DNA from 3 places in the Stenotrophomonas sp. YJH_SMC_25 genome. Region 2 is predicted to be linked to each of the others. Evidence: predicted binding sites of a transcription regulator. Region 2 holds the regulator's gene; each other region holds the start of a gene.

Region 1 (5,713 bases), on a different contig from region 2:
CATCGACCAGCCCGGCGATGAAGGCGATGACCACCAGCCACCACAACTCAGGGGGAACCAGTTCCAGCACGGCGATCAATCGATATGGGGGCGCGACAGCATACGCCTGTCCTGCACTGGTTGACCGGTGCCCCGCGTGGATCCATCCGCACAACCCGGCGACAATGTCCGCATGAGCCGAAAACCCACCGATCCCTGCCCCTGCGGCCTTCCCGCCGAGTACGCCGCCTGCTGTGGCCGTTTCCATGCCGGTGAGGCCGCCCCCGATGCCGAGCGCCTGATGCGATCACGTTACAGCGCCTATGTGCGGGGGCTGGCGGACTATCTGCGCCAGAGCTGGCATCCGGATACCCGTCCGGCCGAGTTGTCGCTGGATGATGCACCCGGCCAGCGTACGCATTGGCTGGGCCTGACCGTGCACGAGCACACCGTCACCGGCGCCGACAGCGCCGAAGTGCGTTTCACCGCCCGCTACCGCGTGGGCGGCGGCAGCGCGGTGAAGATGGCCGAGCACAGCCGCTTCCTGCGCGTCGACGGCCGCTGGTACTACCTCGACGCGGTGTGAGCCTCAGCCGCCGCGTGCCGCCAGCACGCGCTGGCCGGCATGCGCGCGGACCTGGTTGCGGCCACCGTCCTTGGCTGCGTACAGCGCCTGGTCGGCGGCCTTGATCACTGCCGCTGGCCGCTCATCCACGCGGCTGTCTGCCAGCCCGATGCTCACCGTCACCTGCACCGTCTGCCCGCTTCCGCCGCGTCCGCGCTGCCGGCGCCCCGTTTCATCGTCGCGGCTGCGTGTGCTCCGGTCGCGCAGCTGCATGCGGGTGTCCTCGATGGTCTGCCGCAGCGCCTCGACTGCATCCACGCAGGCGGCTGCGGGACGATCCAGGAACACCACCGCGAACTCCTCGCCGCCATAGCGGAACGCCCGGCCACCATCGCCCACCCGGCCCAGGCGCGAGGCCACCAGGCGCAGCACATCGTCGCCGGTGTCGTGGCCGTGGGTGTCGTTGAACGACTTGAAGTGGTCCACGTCCACCATCGCGATGCTGTAGGTGCCGCGCGCCCGCTGCAGGGTCTCATTGAAGGCGCGGCGCCCCGGCAGGCCGGTCAGCTCATCGCGGAAGGCCATATGGAAGGACTCCTGCAGCATCGCGCCCAGCATCAGCAGCAGGGCCGCGCTGGCCAGTGCCGGTAGCAGCACCGGCTGCAGGAACACCCGTGGCAGCATCCACCACAGGCACAGCAGGGCCAGCAGCATCGCCGTGTGCAACGGGCGCGGATGCCGCCAGGCCTGCCAGCCCAGCGCGGCGGTTGCCAGAAGGAACAGCAGCGCTGGCAGCTGTGCCAGCGCGTTCCAGTCGGCCGGAATCCAGCTCCAGTGGCGGTTGGACAGCAGATCGTGCATGCCCCGGGGTTGCTGCGTGGCCAGTAGCAGGAAGATCATCAGCCCGGTGCCACTGGCAACACCCCGCAGCAGCAGGTCGCGGCGGCGCCGCCCGCGCTCGGGCCACAGTGCCAGGCCCGCGAACAGCAAGGGCAACCAGGCCGAAATGGCATGGAAGCGCAGCGGTGTCAGCGCCGTGACATGGCCGCTGTGCAGATAGCCGCCCACGTCCTGGTGCAGCAGCGCGAACATGACCGCCACCACCAGCAGCAGGCAGAGCGTACGCACCTGGTGGTAGAGCAGGGCAAGGCCGGCGCCGAGGCAGGCCAGCAGCCAGGGCAGGATGCGTTGGGCCGGACTGGCAACGTCTTCGTTGCCCAGTGCTGCCCACAGCACCACGGCAACCAGCACGGCGGGCAGCACGAACAGGTAATGCGCAGGCTGTCGGAGCGGATGCAGGGGCAAGCAGGAATTCCAGCGCGGTGACGACGCGGCCGCAGCATTGCCGTTAGCGGCGTTCGCACCGGCTTCTTGAATGCGGGATGGTCACGCATGTGAACGCGTTGACGTCGAACGATGACATCGCACTCACCCTGTTGCGCAGATGCTGCCCGGATGGACAGCGTAGCCACCGCCGTCGCTGCCCCGCAGCGCGATCTCGCCCGCCAGTACGCATGTGTGCGGAACCGCAGCATGCACCTGGCAGCCCCCCTCAGCGCCGAAGATGCCATGCTGCAGAGCATGGCCGATGCCAGCCCGAGCAAATGGCACCTGGCCCACACCACCTGGTTCTTCGAACGCTTCGTGCTGGCCGGCTTCCCACCCGCACCGGCGCATGACCCTGCCTGGGACTACCTGTTCAACAGCTACTACAAGAGCCTCGGCCCGGCGCATGCCCGGCCGCAGCGTGGGCTGCTGTCGCGGCCATCGCTGCAGCAGGTGCGCGACTACCGCCAGCAGGTCGATGCACAGGTGCAATCGCGGCTGGCGGCAGGCGACCTTGATGAGCAGGCACTGCAGCACCTGCAGTTGGGCCTGCAGCACGAACAGCAGCACCAGGAACTGCTGCTCACCGACATCAAGCACGCGTTCTGGTGCAATCCGTTGCAGCCGGCCTACCGCGAGGACCTGCAGCCTGCAACCAGCGCTGCCAGTGCGCAGGGCTGGATCGAGTCGCCCGAGCGCATCGTCACCATCGGCGCCGCAGCCTGGCCGCAGCACACCGCCTTCGCCTACGACAACGAATCGCCGGCGCATCGCGTGCTGCTCCCCGCGCACGCACTGGCCGAGCGCCCCGTCAGCAATGCCGAGTACCGCGCCTTCATCGACGCCGGTGGCTACCGCGAACCGCGCTGGTGGCTCAGCGAAGGCTGGGCGCTGCGCGAAGCCGAGGGCTGGCAGCACCCGCTGTACTGGGATGACGCCCTGCAGCGCGAGTACACCCTGGGCGGTTGGCGCGAACTGGATCCGCATGCGCCGGTCTGCCACCTCAGCTACTACGAGGCCGATGCCTGCGCCCGCTGGGCCGGTGCGCGCCTGCCCAGCGAGTTCGAGTGGGAGGCTGCCGCCGCAACGCTGCCGCCTCGCGGTCATTTTGCCGATGACGATCGGCTGCACCCGCAGGCTGCAGGGGGCAGTGGACTGCGTCAGCTGTTCGGCGATGTATGGGAATGGACCCACAGCGCGTATGGCGCCTACCCGGGCTTCCGCCCTTTCGCCGGCAACCTCGGTGAATACAACGGCAAGTTCATGTGCGGGCAATGGGTGCTGCGCGGTGGCAGCTGCGCCACGCCGCGTGGCCACGTGCGTGCCAGCTACCGCAACTTCTTCATGCCCCCGGCGCGTTGGCAGTTCTCCGGGCTGCGCCTGGCCAGGGACCTCGCATGAGTACGGTGCACGACGCACTGCAGGCGCTGACCGATCTCACCCCCAGCCGCCAGCAGATCCTCACCGACGTGGTGGCCGGGTTGTCGCGCACGCCGCGCCAGCTGCCGTCCAAGTACTTCTACGATGCGCGCGGCTCGCGCCTGTTCGAGCAGATCACGCAGACCGCCGAGTACTACCCCACGCGCACCGAGCTGGCCCTGCTTTCACGGGTACTGCCGGACATCGCCCGAAGCGTCGGGCCGCACCTGCACGTGGTGGAACTGGGCAGCGGCAGTGGCCGCAAGACCGCGTTGCTGCTGGCCGCCCTGCACGACCCGGTGGCCTACACGCCCATTGAAATCTCGCGTGCCGCGCTGCTGTCCAGCATCGACCACCTGGCCCCGGCGCTGCCCGAGGTGGAGATGCTGCCGGTCTGTGCCGACTTTACCCGTCCCGTCGCCGTACCCATGCCCGAACGCGAACCCGCGCGACGGCTGCTGTTCTTCCCCGGTTCCACGCTGGGCAACTTTGAAGGCGAAGACGCGGTCGCGCTGCTGCGCGCGATGCGCCAGACGATGGGCCGCGACGGCCTGGCTCTGGTCGGCATCGACCTGCACAAGAATCCGGCGCTTATCGAAGCAGCCTACAACGATGCGCAGGGCGTCACCGCCGCATTCACCCTCAACCTGCTGGCCCGGCTCAATCGCGAGATCGGCAGCGACTTCGATCTCGACGGATTCCGTCACCGCGCCCGTTACAGCACCGCGCGGCTGCGCATTGAAACCGACCTGGTCAGCCAGTGGGCGCAGGACGTCCATCTGGATGGCCGGACCTTCCATTTCGAGGCCGACGAACCGATCCGCGTCGAATACAGCCACAAGTACACCGACGAGAGCTTCGAAGCGCTGCTGCAGCCGGCTGGCCTGCAGGTCATGCAGCGCTGGGATGCTGAAGGCCCGGCCTATGGCCTGCGCCTGTTGCGTGCCATCTAGGGCGGACGGCCAGCCGGTACCGCTTCAGGTTCAGCAGCACCGCTACCCCTAAGATGGCCGTGCAACGGCAACACGGAGGACGCCATGCCCATTCTGACCACGCTCGGCCTGGCGGCCGCTCTTGCCTCGGCGCCGACAGCGCCCGCCGCGCCTGCCGGCGACATCGATCCGGCGTTCAGCCGCTGCCTGTCGGGCCTGCAGGCCACCGCTGTGACACAAGGCATCAGTCCCGACCGTTTCAACGCGATCACCGCCGGCCTCACCCCGGACCCGAGCGTGCTCGGCCTGCTCGATGCACAGCCCGAATTCACCACGCCGATCTGGGATTACCTGGCCGCGCTGGTCGACCGCCAGCGCGTGGCTGATGGCCGCGCCCTGCTGCAGCAACATCGCGATCTGCTTGATCGCGTCTCCGCGCAGTATGGCGTCGATCCGGCCACCATCGTCGCGGTCTGGGGGGTGGAGAGCGACTATGGCCGCGTATTCGGCAAACGCCCGCTGCTGCAGTCGCTGGCCACGCTTTCCTGTGCCGGCCGCCGCCAGGCTTTCTTCCGTGGCGAACTGCTGGCGCTGCTCAAGCTCATCGATCGCGGTGACCTGCAGGCCCAGGGGCTCACCGGCTCCTGGGCCGGCGCCTTCGGGCACACCCAGTTCATGCCCAGCACCTACGCCCGTATCGCGGTCGATGGTGATGGCGATGGCCGCCGCGATCTGGTCGGCAGCATTCCTGACGCGCTGGCCTCCACCGCCAACTATCTGAAGCGTGCCGGTTGGCGCAGTGGCGAACCGTGGGGCATGGAAGTCCGTGTTCCCGCCGGCTTCAACGCCAGCCAGGCCGGCCGCACCCAGCGTCGCGCCCTGGCCGACTGGCGTGCGCAGGGCGTGACTGCGCTGGATGGCAGCGTGTTGGCTCCGGCCAACCTGCCGGCGGATGCGCGCGCCGCGCTGCTGCTGCCGGCCGGCAACAAGGGCCCGGCATTGCTGGTGTTCCGCAACTACGACGCGATCTACAGCTACAACGCCGCCGAAAGCTATGCGCTGGCGATCGCGACGCTGGCTGACCAATTGCGTGGCGGCAACGGGTTGGCCACCGCCTGGCCGACCGATGACCCGGGCCTGGGCCGCGATGAGCGCCGCCAGCTGCAGACCCTGCTGCTGGCCCGCGGCCACGATATCGGTGCCGCCGACGGCATGATCGGTACCGCCACGCGCCGCGCGATCCAGGCCGAGCAGCAGCGCCTGGGCTGGAGCGAGGTGGACGGCCGCGCAGGCCAGCGCATCCTGCGCACGCTGCAGGAAGAGGCGACCGCCATCGCACCCGCTGGGCAGAAAGCCTTGCCGGCGGCACGTTGACCGCGACATCATCGCCGCGGTCTTCAAGGAGCGTCATCGCATGCAGTCGAATCCGGACATCAGCACCGGCCTGTATCACGGCCTGGAGGCCTGGCAGGTGCGAACCGCCAACGCCACG
Region 2 (5,713 bases):
AAGCTGGTCGGAACGATCAGCTGACGCCGCCCACCGATGCGCCAGAAAACAGACACCACCTTCGAACCAACGCAACAGACAGATACCAAGGGGAACCCGCACCGTGCAGACCACCGACCACCCGAGTTCTCCGACCGCCACCCCGCCGTCTTCGTCCCGTGACCACAGCATGAAAATCAAACGATTCGTCGCCGCCGACATGCGCTCGGCCATGAACCTGGTGCGCAAGGAACATGGTCCTGACGCCGTGATCCTGTCCAACCGCCGGATCGAGGAAGGCGTCGAGATCGTCGCCGCGGCCAACTACGACGAGAGCGCCGTGCAGCGTGCACTGGAAGCCTCGCGCCGTGATGTCGCACCGCCGCCGGCACCCAAGCCACGCACCGCCGCCGACGCGGTGATCGCCGCGGTCACCCGCCGCCGCAGCAGCACCCCCGCGCCGGAACCGGTCGCCGCCACCACCTCGGCCGTGGCCGCCCTCGCCCGTGCGGCCGTTGGGGCCACCGGCCGCACCCTGGACAGCGCAGACGAGATCGTGCCGACCCGTGGCAGCACTGGCTTCGCCGCCACCCTGGCGCGCGCCGCCGTCAACGAACCGGCGCTGCCCGAACAGAGCTTCGCTCCATTCGCCGAGGCCATCGTTGCGCCGGCCGCCACCGTGCCGGCCAACCGCGCCCGCTTCCAGATCGACCCGCCGCGCGACATGCATCACGAAAGCGTGGCCCCGGCAGTGCAGCCGCCGCCGCTGCCGACCGCTGCCGTGACCGAAGCGCAGCCCGGGATCGCCGCCAGCGAACCGGCAGCGGCCGAAGCCGCCGGCGAAGCCAGCCCGGCCCCCATGCTGGCCCCGGCACCGACGCTGACCGTGGTTGCCCAGGACGACGCCGAGATCCGCCAGCTGCGCCAGGAAGTGGCCGGCATGCGCCAGGTGATCGAGCGCGAGATGAACCGCTTCACCGACGAGCGCCTGCGTGGCAGCCCGGTGCGCGCCACCGCGCTGGACCTGATGGACGAGTACGGTTTCGACGCCGGGCTGGCCCGCGACGTGGCCATGCAGATCCCGCTGGAGACCGAAGCCCATCGTGGCCGCGGCCTGATGCTGGGGCTGATCTCGCGCAAGCTGCCGATCGCCCCGGTCGACCCGCTGGAAGAAGGCGGCGTGATCGCCCTGGTCGGCCCGACCGGCGCCGGCAAGACCACCACCATCGCCAAGCTGGCCTCGCGCTTCGCCGAGAAGCATGCGCCGCGCGATGTGGCCCTGGTGACCACCGACACCACCCGCATCGGCGCCCGCGAGCAGCTGTACGGCTACGGCCGCCAGCTCGGCATCGCGGTGCACGAGGCCAACAGCGGCACCGACCTGGACCAGCTGCTGGAACGCCTGAAGGACTACAAGCTGGTGCTGATCGACACCGCCGGCCTGGGCCCGCGCGACCGCGCGCTGGCCGCGCAGCTGCAGTGGCTGCGCGCCGCCCGCCAGGTACGCACCCTGCTGGTGCTGCCGGCCAACACCAGCTTCGGCGACATGGACGAGGTGGTCCGCCGCTTCGGCGCCGCCAACCTGCAGGGCCTGGTGCTGAGCAAGCTGGACGAGACCGGCCGCTTCGGCAACGCCCTGTCAGTGGCCGTGGACCACGCCCTCCCGATCAACTGGGTGACCGATGGCCAGGACGTTCCGGAGGACCTGCACCGGGCCAGTGCGGCCAATCTCGTACTTCGCCTTGAAGATTTGCGCCGCGCGGCCGATATGCCCTGCAACCCGGAGTTGAACCATGCCGTCGCGTGAGTACGCCAAGCTGACCAAGACCTTCCCGCTGTCGGCCACCCGCAGCGAGCCGCTCGGCCCTGTGCGCACCATTGCCGTCACTGGCGGCAAGGGCGGCGTGGGCAAGACGAATGTGTCCGCCAACCTGGCGGTGGCACTGGCCGGGATGGGCAAGCGCACGCTGCTGCTGGACGCCGACCTGGGCCTGGCCAACATCGACGTGATCCTGGGGCTGAACCCGACCTTCACGCTGGCCGACCTGGTCGCCGGCCGCTGCTCGCTGGACGACGTCATCGTCGAAGGCCCGAACGGCGTGCTGGTGGTGCCGGCCGCGTCCGGCCGCCGGCACATGGCCGAGCTGGCCCCGGCCGAGCACGTCGGCCTGGTCAACGTGTTCTCCGAGCTGGAACGCGAACTGGACATCATGGTGGTGGACACCGCCGCAGGCATCACCGACGGCGTGCTGACCTTCTGCCAGGCCGCGCAGGACACCGTGGTGGTGGTCTGTGACGAGCCGGCCTCGATCACCGACGCCTACGCGCTGATCAAGGTGCTGTCGCGCGAACGCGGCGTGGACCGCATCCAGGTAGTGGCCAACATGGTGCGCGACCCCAACGAGGGCCGCGTGCTGTACGAAAAGCTGACCCGCGTCTGCGAGAAATTCCTCGCCGATGTCTCGCTGAACTACCTGGGCTGCGTGCCGCAGGACGACTGGCTGCGCCTGTCGGTGCAGCGCCAGCAGCCGGTGGTGAAGGCCTACCCGTCCAGCCCGGCCGCGCTGGCGATCACCGAGATCGCGCGTCGCACCGCACGCTGGCAGGCGCCGACCGAACCGCGTGGCGGCGTCGAGTTCTTCCTCGAGCGCATCCTCAAGCAGCGCGGGGTGGCCGCATGAAAGGCGCAGCCCAGTACAGGGAAGTCCAGCGCTCGGCGGCCAACGAGGTCATCGCCCAGCATTCGGACCTGGTGCGGCGCATCGCCCACCACCTGGCCGCGCGGTTGCCGGCCAGCGTTGAAGTGGACGACCTGATCCAGGCCGGCATGATGGGCCTGATCGAAGCGTCGCGCAGCTACGACGCCGACCAGGGCGCCTCGTTCGAGACCTATGCCTCGATCCGCATCCGCGGTTCGATGATCGACGAGATCCGCCGTGGCGACTGGGTGCCGCGCTCGGTGCACCGCCGTGCACGCGATGCCGCCGCCACCATCCGCCGCCTGGAACAGAGCAGCGGCCGCGCCGCCAGCGCCACCGAAGTGGCCGCAGCGATGGAGATGCCGCTGCCCGAATACCTGCGGTTGATGGAAGACGCCGCCCGTGGCCAGGTGCTGAGCCTGGAGTCGCGCATCGAGGACCAGGGCGAGCTGGACACCGTCGCCCAGGGCGGCCCGACCCCGCAGCAGGTACTGGAGCGTGGTGAGTTCGGCCGCGAGCTGGGCAAGGCCATCGGCCACCTGCCCGAGCGCGAACAGCTGGTGCTCTCGCTCTACTACGAGCAGGAACTGAACCTGAAGGAGATCGGCGCGGTGCTCGGCGTGAGCGAGTCGCGGGTCTGCCAGATCCACGGCCAGGCGGTGCTGCGCCTGCGTGGCCGGCTCAAGATTTTCGAGGCGGCGGACGCCGGCCTGGAAGAATGAACATGCCCGAGGCGGCTGCCCCCGGCCGCCCGGAATGAACAACAAAGGAACTCTGCTTTGAACAAGAACATGCGCATCCTGATCGTCGATGACTTCTCGACCATGCGTCGGATCGTCAAGAACCTGCTGGGCGATCTGGGCTTCACCAATACCGCCGAAGCCGAGGACGGGCATGCCGCGCTGTCGCTGCTGCAGAGCCAGCCGTTCGATTTCGTGGTCACCGACTGGAACATGCCGGTGATGACCGGCATCGAGCTGCTGAAGGCGATCCGTGCCGATGCCAAGCTGAAGACCCTGCCAGTGCTGATGGTCACCGCCGAAGCCAAGCGCGAACAGATCATCGAAGCCGCCCAGAACGGCGTGAACGGCTACATCATCAAGCCGTTCACTGCGCAGACGCTGGAAGAGAAGCTCGGCAAGATCTTCGAACGCCTGGCGGCCAGCGCCTGATGGATACCACGGTCGACAAGAGCGCCCTCTCCCTGCGCCTGCAGGAAGCCCTGGACGCACTCGAGTCCGGTGACGAGGCCGCCTGGCGGCAGCGCATCGACGGACTGGTCGCGCTGCGTACGCAGCCGATGATGAGCGGCCTCTCGCGGCTGGCCCGCGAGCTGGGGCAGGCACTGGGTGAGCTGCCGACCGTGCCCAGCGAGGCCGGTGAGCTGGACGACGCCTGCGCACGCCTGGACCACGTGGTGGCAATGACCGAACAGGCCACGCACCGCACCCTGGACCTGGCCGAGGAATGCCGCAGCCTGACCGAACAGCTGCGTGCTGAAGGCCTGCAGCCGGGCCAGGACGCGCAGCTCGAGCGCATCCGCCACAACCTGACCGAGATCGCCCTGACCCAGAGCTACCAGGACCTGACCGGGCAGATCATCCGTCGCGTGGTCGGCATCGTCCGCCGCGTGCACGAGGGCTTCGGCGCACTCGGCCTGCCGCCGGAACAGCATCGCACCGACCCGGAACTGGCCGGGCCGGCACTGAAGGGACTGGACCGCCACGCGGTCTCGCAGAACGACGCCGACGACCTGTTGTCGGATCTGGGGCTGTAAGCATGAGCGCGGTATCCGACGACATCACTGCCGATTTCATCATCGAGGCACAGGAAATCCTGGATCGCCTGGGCGAACAGCTGGTGTCGCTGGAGCAGGCACCGCAGGACACCGAGCAGCTCAACGCCGTGTTCCGTGGATACCACACGCTCAAGGGCGGTGCCGGCTTCCTTGGCGTTACCGCGATGGTCGAACTGTGCCACGCCGCTGAAGAGGCCCTGGGCATCGCGCGTGCCGGGCAGGCGGTGCTGCAGGCCCACCACTTCGACGCCGCCCAGCAATCGCTGGACTACCTGCAGTCGATGCTGGACGCCGTGTCCTCCGGCACCGAGCCAGGCTATGCGCCGCCGGACCTGATCGCGCAGTTCGACATGAACGGTGGCACTGCCGCGCCGGTCGCTGCGGCCGCCCCTGCGGCAGCTGGCAGCGACCTGATCACCGACGACGAATTCGAGGCCCTGCTCGACCAGCTGCATGGCGGCAACGCACCGACCGCGGTCGCGCCGGCCAGGAAGGCCGACGACGGCCTGATCAGCGAAGACGAGTTCGAAGCGCTGCTGGACCAGCTGCACGGCGGCGCTGCGCCAGGCGCGAAGCCTGCTGCCACCGTCGCGGCGGCACCTGCCGCTGCACCGCGCCCAGCGCCCGTACCGGCGCCCGCCGCCAAGCCGGCGCCCAAGCCGATGGCCGAGGCCGAGCACACCGTGCGCGTGGACACCAAGCGCCTGGATGCGATCGTCAACCTGATCGGCGAACTGGTGCTTTCCCGCAACCGCCTGAAGACCCTGCGTGCACGCCTGCGCGACGAGGAGCTGGACCGCGCCGTATCGACGCTGGACATCGCCACTGCCCGCCTGCAGTCGGCGGTGATGCGTACCCGCATGCAGCCGGTGGGCAAGGTGTTCTCGCGCTTCCCCAAGGTCGCCCGCGACGTCGCCCGCTCGCTGAAGAAGGAAGTGGACCTGGAGCTGGTCGGCGCCGAAACCGAACTCGACCGCAACCTGGTCGAAGCACTGGCCGATCCGCTGGTGCACCTGGTCCGCAACGCCATCGACCATGGCGTGGAAATGCCCGACCTGCGCGAAGCACAAGGCAAGCCGCGGATGGGCCATGTACGCCTGTCGGCGCAGCAGGAAGGCGACTACGTCAGCATCGAGGTGCAGGACGATGGCGCCGGCATCGACCCGGAGAAGCTGCGCGCGAAGGCGCGTGAGAAAGGCCTGATCGATCCGGAAGCCGCCGCCCGCCTGAGCAGCGA
Region 3 (5,713 bases), on a different contig from region 2:
GGCGGGCTTGGTGCGAGGCCTGGCGACAGCTGGGGTCTGCATGGTGGGCGGTATCCGGGTGTGACGGACGCCATTCTAGCTGCCCCTTCGCACTGACTGACCGCCAGTCATTGACCGACGGTCAGTCAGTCGATAGGATGCGCGCACATCCTCCCCCCGGATCCACGCATGAGACGCCTCCAACGGCCCGCCCTGGTGCTGGCGGCCTACCTCGGTACATTCCTCGCTTCGCTGGACATCAGCATCGTCAACGTGGCCCTGCCAACCCTGCAGCAGGCGCTGCAGACCGACATGGCGGGCCTGCAATGGGTGATCAACGCCTATGCGATCGCACTGTCGGCGCTGATGCTGTCGGCCGGTCCGTTGGGGGATCGCTACGGTCATCGGCGGATGTGGCTGCTGAGCGTCGCCACCTTCACCATGGGCTCGCTGCTGTGCGCCTGCGCCAAGGACCTTTCGACCCTGGTCGCCGGGCGCGCGGTGCAGGGCGTGGCAGGTGCGCTGTTGATTCCCAGTGCGATGCCGATCCTGAGTCACGCATTTCCCGATCCGGGCCAGCGTGCACGCGTGATCGGTGGCTGGTCCGCCTTCAGCGTGCTTGCCCTGGTGCTTGGCCCGTTGCTGGGCGGTGCGCTGGTGCAGCGGGCCGGCTGGCCCAGCATCTTCCTGATCAACCTGCCTTTGGGGCTGCTGGCGTTTGTGCTTGGCGCCTGGGGCATCGCCGAGCGACGGCACCCGCAGCACGCCGCGCTGGATCCGGCCGGGCAGCTGCTCAGTATCGGCGCGCTGGGCGCACTGTGCTATGGCCTGATCGCGATCGGCGAGCAGGGCCTGCTGGCCCCGGTGACGCTTCTGGCGCTGGGCGCCGCAACTGCGGGGCTGATCCTGTTCGGCATCGTCGAGCGGCGGGTGGCACGCCCACTGCTGCCGCTGGACCTGTTTGCCGACGGTCGCTTCCGCATGCTCAACCTGGCCTCGTTCGTGCTGGGCTTCACCGCCTATGCGAGCCTGTTCTTCCTGTCGCTTTTCTTCCAGCAGGCACAGGGGCACAGCGCCGCGCTGGCAGGCTCGCAGCTGGCTCCCCAGTTCCTGTTGATGGGTGTTGTCTCGCTGTTGTTCGGGCGCCTGGTTGCCCGCCTCGGGCTGCATGCCGCGCTGGTGCTGGGCTACGCCCTGGCCGGTGTGGCGCTGTGCGCAATGGCCACGTTCGAACCGGCTACTTCGCGCGCTCATGCCACTGCCGTGCTGATGCTGCTTGGCATTGGAATGGGGCTGGCGGTGCCGGCGACCGGCATGGCGATCATGGCCAACGCATCGGCCGAACGTGCAGGTATCGCGTCAGCCACGATGAACGCGCTGCGCCAGGCAGGCATGAGCCTGGGCATCGCGCTGATGGGCAGCCTGATGGGCCAGCGTGCCGTACAGCAGTTCACCGCCTGCGCACAGGCCGCAGGGCAGCAGCGGCTTGTTGCGCAGGCGCGTGAACTGATCCTGCACCCGGGCTCGATGCACGCCACGCCGCAGGTGCTGACCTGGTACCGCAGTGCGATGGCCAGCGGGTTCGGTTGGGCGATGGCGGTGGCGGGTGCGCTGGCCCTGCTTGCGGCGCTTGGGCTGCATCGGCAGCGTGCATCGGCTTGACGCGCAGCATTCAGCCCTGCTGGCGTTGCGGGTCCTCTGCCGTGCGTTCGATCGCCTGAGGCTGTTGTTGCTGCTGGCGCGCGTTGGCGTGGCGTGCATGTCCACCTTCGCGTCCGATCGTGGCCATGTGCTGGCGGTCGCGGCTGATCGCTTCGCCGCCCTTGCGGCCTGCGACACGTGCTTCGGCCGGACTGAATTCGTGCGCATTGCCGGAGGCATGTGCCGCGCGCCCGCCCTTGGCGGCGATCGCGCGCTGTTTGTCCTGGTCCATCGAGGCGAAGCCCCGGTTGGAGCTGCGCGGGTTCTGCTCAGTCATGTGAAATCTCCTGCAGTGTGGACGCCGCCTTCGTGGGCGACGGCGTCCATGCTTGGCCATCGCACGCTAAGTCCAGGTCGCCATCTTCGCCCCGGTTTTCACGCGCCCTGCGCACGGGGATGATCACGCAGCCGGCCCGGCGGCCGCATTCGTCGCGTATTCACTGCCGGCCCTCGGATGCGCGGCAAGGCCGGCGGCCGCAGTGGCGGTGCCGCACATATGTTCGATGATCCTGTGCTGCTGCCCGATGGCTATCAGATAAACGTTCCGGACCGGCAACCGATCAAACTGAGCACCGGTGGCAACGGCGAACGGACCGGTGTCGCGCCCCACGCGGCAGGCGGCGACGATCCACTCTCCATCGCGCGCCAACTGCTGGCTCCGCCGAAGTCGTCAGGATGAACGCACAGTTGCGCGGTCGTCCTATCGCAGATGTTCCGCTGCATGCCTAGAATCGAAGCATCCCGGTAGTTCCCGGGCGCTTCGAGTGAATGGACTCAATGAAGATTCTGTTGACCGGCAGTTCCGGGCGGATCGGGCGCGCGATCTTCGGCGCGCTGGCGGCTGCCCATGAAGTGGTGGGTCTGGACCGCAGTCCGTTTGCCACCACGCGCATCATTGCCGATGTCACCGATCATCAAGCCGTCGTGCGCGCGGTGCAGGGCGTCGACGCGGTCATCCATACCGCGGCCCTGCATGCGCCACACGTCGGCCTGGTACCGGACGCGGTGTTCCAGCAGATCAACGTGGACGCGACTGCGCACCTGCTGCAGGCGGCGCGCGAGGCAGGCGCACGGCGGTTCGTGTTGACCAGTACCACCGCGCTGTACGGCCACGCGGTGGTGGCAGGGGGATGCCGCTGGATCGATGAGGATACCGAGCCGCTGCCGCGAACGATCTACCACCGCAGCAAGCTGCAGGCCGAGGCCCTGGCTGAAGCTGCCGCCGCACCGGACTTCGGGGTGCGCGTGCTGCGGATGGGGCGCTGCTTCCCGGAACCGCCGGAACGGATGGCGATGTTCCGGTTGCATCGTGGGATCGACGCCCGTGACGTGGCCAGTGCCCATGCCGCGCTGCTGCTGGATGAGGGGCCGGCCTTCGCCCGCTACATCGCCTGCGCCGCGACCCCGTTCCGTCGCGAGGATTGCCTGGAACTGGCCACCCAGCCGCGCAACGTACTGGCCCGGCGCGTACCGCAGCTGCTGGCCGAGTTCGAGCGCCGCGGCTGGCCGTTGCCGCTGAGCGTCGACCGCGTCTACGACAGCGCCCGCATCCGCAGGGAGCTGGGGTGGCAGCCGCGTTTCGGGCCGGACGCCGTGCTGCAGCAGTACGCCGCAGGCAGCATCGAGGTGTTGCCACGCGCGGAGTGGATCAAGGATCGGGTGGCCGAATAGGGGAAGCGGGGACGGATCCCTGTCCCGTCCCTGAGTGGATTCAGGAATGTGTAGGCCGGTCGCCTCAACCTCGTTGGCAGGCGGCCGCTAACCCGGTGCGCTTCCTGCGCCGGGCGGGTCCCGGCGGCCGGTGGCCTGCGCGACGGATCGCGCGCCTGCGCGGTGCCCTCCCGGCGCCGGTCGTCCTGAACTGCCTTGCGGACCCCTCCATGCCTTCTTCCCGTTCCGCCGCTGCCCGCCGCCCGGGCAGCATCGCCCACAAGCTGATGCTGGGCACCGCCGTCATCGCGCTGCTGTGCTTCGGCCTGACGGCGTTCCTGATCTATCGCCAGGCCAGTGCCAGCCTGATCGATGCCTCGCGCCAGACCATGACCAGCGAGGCCAACGCCGAAGCGCGCCAGGTCGCCGCCGACCTGGGCACGGCGTTTGCCAGCAACGATGCCATGGTCGAAGCCGTGCTCGCCCAGCGTGCGCGGGGCGACGTGCCCGATCGCGCCAGCCTGGCTGCCGTGCTGGGCGAGCAGCTGCGCACCCACTCGGAGTGGCTGGGCAAGAGCACCATGTGGGAGGCCGATGCCTTCGATGGCAAGGATGCCGAGTTCGCCAACACCGCGATGCACGATGCCAGCGGCCGCTACATGAGCTACTGGGCCTGGCATGACGGCAAGCCGCAGCAGTCGACCATGACCGACTACACCGAAGCCGCCGACGGCTCGGCCGACTGGTATGTGGTACCCAGCCGCGACAAGCTGCCCAAGGTCAGCGAGCCCTATGCCTACGACATCGCCGGCCAGCAGGTGCTGATGAGCACGTTGAGCTCGCCGATCGTCGAAAACGGTACCTTCCTCGGCGTGTTCACCGTCGACTTCTCGCTGGCGGCGCTGCAGAAGCACCTGGCGACGCTGACGCCGATGGGCGCAGGCCGCGTCGAGCTGCTTTCGCCCAACGGCGTGGTGCTGGCCTCGGCGAATGCCGCCGAGATCGGCAAGCCGCGCACCGACGCATTGACCCGCAGCATGCTGGCCGACATCGCCGCCGACCGCCGGTTCGAAGCCTTCACGCCCGATGCAGCCGGCAACGTGCGCGTCTACGTGCCGCTACGCGTGGGCAATGCCCCGCAGCGCTTCGCGCTGGGCGTGGTGATGCCGCACGCGGTGATCGTGGCTGAGGCGCGCCAGCTGCTGTGGTTGACGCTGCTGGTGGGCGTGGTGGCCGCGCTGACGCTGAGTGCCGGTGTCTATGTGCTGCTGCGCCGCCTGGCGATCCGCCCGTTGGCCGAAGCGGTGCGGGTGGCGGGTGACGTCGCCGCCGGCAAGCTCGACAGCACCTTGCCTGCGCGCAGCAACGATGAAGTGGGCCGCCTGCTGGACGCGATGCAGGGCATGCGCGGGCAGCTGCAGGCGGTGATGGCGGCGCAGGCGGAAATGGCGCGCCGCCACGATGCTGGCGAGCTGAGCTACCGCATGGACGCCACTGCCTTCCCCGGCGAGTACGGCCGCATGGTGGCCGACAGCAACCAGCTGGTGGCTTCCAGCAATGCGGTCACCCAGCGCCTGGTCGAGGTGATGCAGCGTTACGCAGTGGGTGACCTCAGCGTGGACATGGAAGCGCTGCCGGGCGAGAAGGCGGTGTTCACCGCAGCGATGGCCACCACCAAGAGCAACCTGGCCGCGATCAACGAGCAGATCCAGCAGCTGGCCGCCGCCGCGGCGGCCGGCGACTTCGCTGTACGCGGTGATGCCCAGCGCTTCGACCACGATTTCCGCCGCATGGTGGAGACCCTCAACATCATGATGCAGGTCAGCGATCACAACCTGGCTGAGCTTTCGACGCTGCTTCGCGCGATTGCCGCCGGCGACCTCAGCGCACGCATGCGCGGTGATTTCCATGGCGTGTTCGCGGTGATGCGCGACGATGCCAACAGCACCGTGCAGCAGTTGACCCAGATCGTCGGCCAGATCCAGCAGTCGGCCGCCAGCATCCGCCTGGCGGCGGGTGAGATCGCTGCGGGCAACAGCGATCTCTCGCGTCGTACCGAGCAGCAGGCCGCCAACCTGGAAGAAACCGCCGCCTCGATGGAGGAGCTGACCTCCACCGTGCGCCAGAACGCCGACCACGCGCTGCAGGCCAATACCCTGGCAGGATCCGCCGCTGACGTTGCCAGCGAGGGCGGGGAAGTGGTCAACCAGGTGGTGCAGACCATGGAGCAGATCGAGGCCTCCTCGCAGCGCATCGCCGAGATCATTTCGGTGATCGACGGCATCGCCTTCCAGACCAACATCCTGGCGTTGAATGCGGCGGTGGAAGCGGCGCGGGCCGGTGAGCAGGGCCGCGGCTTCGCGGTGGTCGCCAGCGAAGTGCG

The links. Region 2 encodes FliA, which starts transcription of late flagellar genes. Its sites were predicted from a motif close to TAAAGTTTNNCNNNCNNNGGCCGATAA; they were not measured.
Region 1: AC5P7E_RS04695 (GGDEF domain-containing protein) is a predicted target of FliA. The motif match lies at 1,893-1,919, and genes of this name have one in related genera.
Region 3: AC5P7E_RS06045 (methyl-accepting chemotaxis protein) is a predicted target of FliA. The motif match lies at 3,416-3,442, and genes of this name have one in related genera.

The regions. Positions count from the first base shown of each region.
Region 1 is NZ_JCAFSV010000002.1:381,358-387,070, forward strand. It holds gene AC5P7E_RS04685 (sulfite exporter TauE/SafE family protein) at 1-70, opposite strand, end outside; gene AC5P7E_RS04690 (YchJ family protein) at 173-565, shown strand; gene AC5P7E_RS04695 (GGDEF domain-containing protein) at 569-1,849, opposite strand; gene egtB (ergothioneine biosynthesis protein EgtB) at 2,000-3,271, shown strand; gene egtD (L-histidine N(alpha)-methyltransferase) at 3,268-4,242, shown strand; gene AC5P7E_RS04710 (lytic murein transglycosylase) at 4,327-5,595, shown strand; gene AC5P7E_RS04715 (D-hexose-6-phosphate mutarotase) at 5,636-5,713, shown strand, end outside.
Region 2 is NZ_JCAFSV010000022.1:9,309-15,021, reverse strand. It holds gene flhA (flagellar biosynthesis protein FlhA) at 1-24, shown strand, start outside; gene flhF (flagellar biosynthesis GTPase FlhF) at 170-1,786, shown strand; gene AC5P7E_RS20000 (MinD/ParA family ATP-binding protein) at 1,773-2,660, shown strand; gene AC5P7E_RS19995 (RNA polymerase sigma factor FliA) at 2,657-3,400, shown strand; gene cheY (chemotaxis response regulator CheY) at 3,458-3,850, shown strand; gene AC5P7E_RS19985 (protein phosphatase CheZ) at 3,850-4,455, shown strand; gene AC5P7E_RS19980 (chemotaxis protein CheA) at 4,458-5,713, shown strand, end outside.
Region 3 is NZ_JCAFSV010000003.1:263,155-268,867, forward strand. It holds gene AC5P7E_RS06020 (TetR/AcrR family transcriptional regulator) at 1-42, opposite strand, end outside; gene AC5P7E_RS06025 (MFS transporter) at 169-1,641, shown strand; gene AC5P7E_RS06030 (KGG domain-containing protein) at 1,652-1,957, opposite strand; gene AC5P7E_RS06035 (S41 family peptidase) at 2,135-2,359, shown strand; gene AC5P7E_RS06040 (NAD-dependent epimerase/dehydratase family protein) at 2,458-3,351, shown strand; gene AC5P7E_RS06045 (methyl-accepting chemotaxis protein) at 3,561-5,713, shown strand, end outside.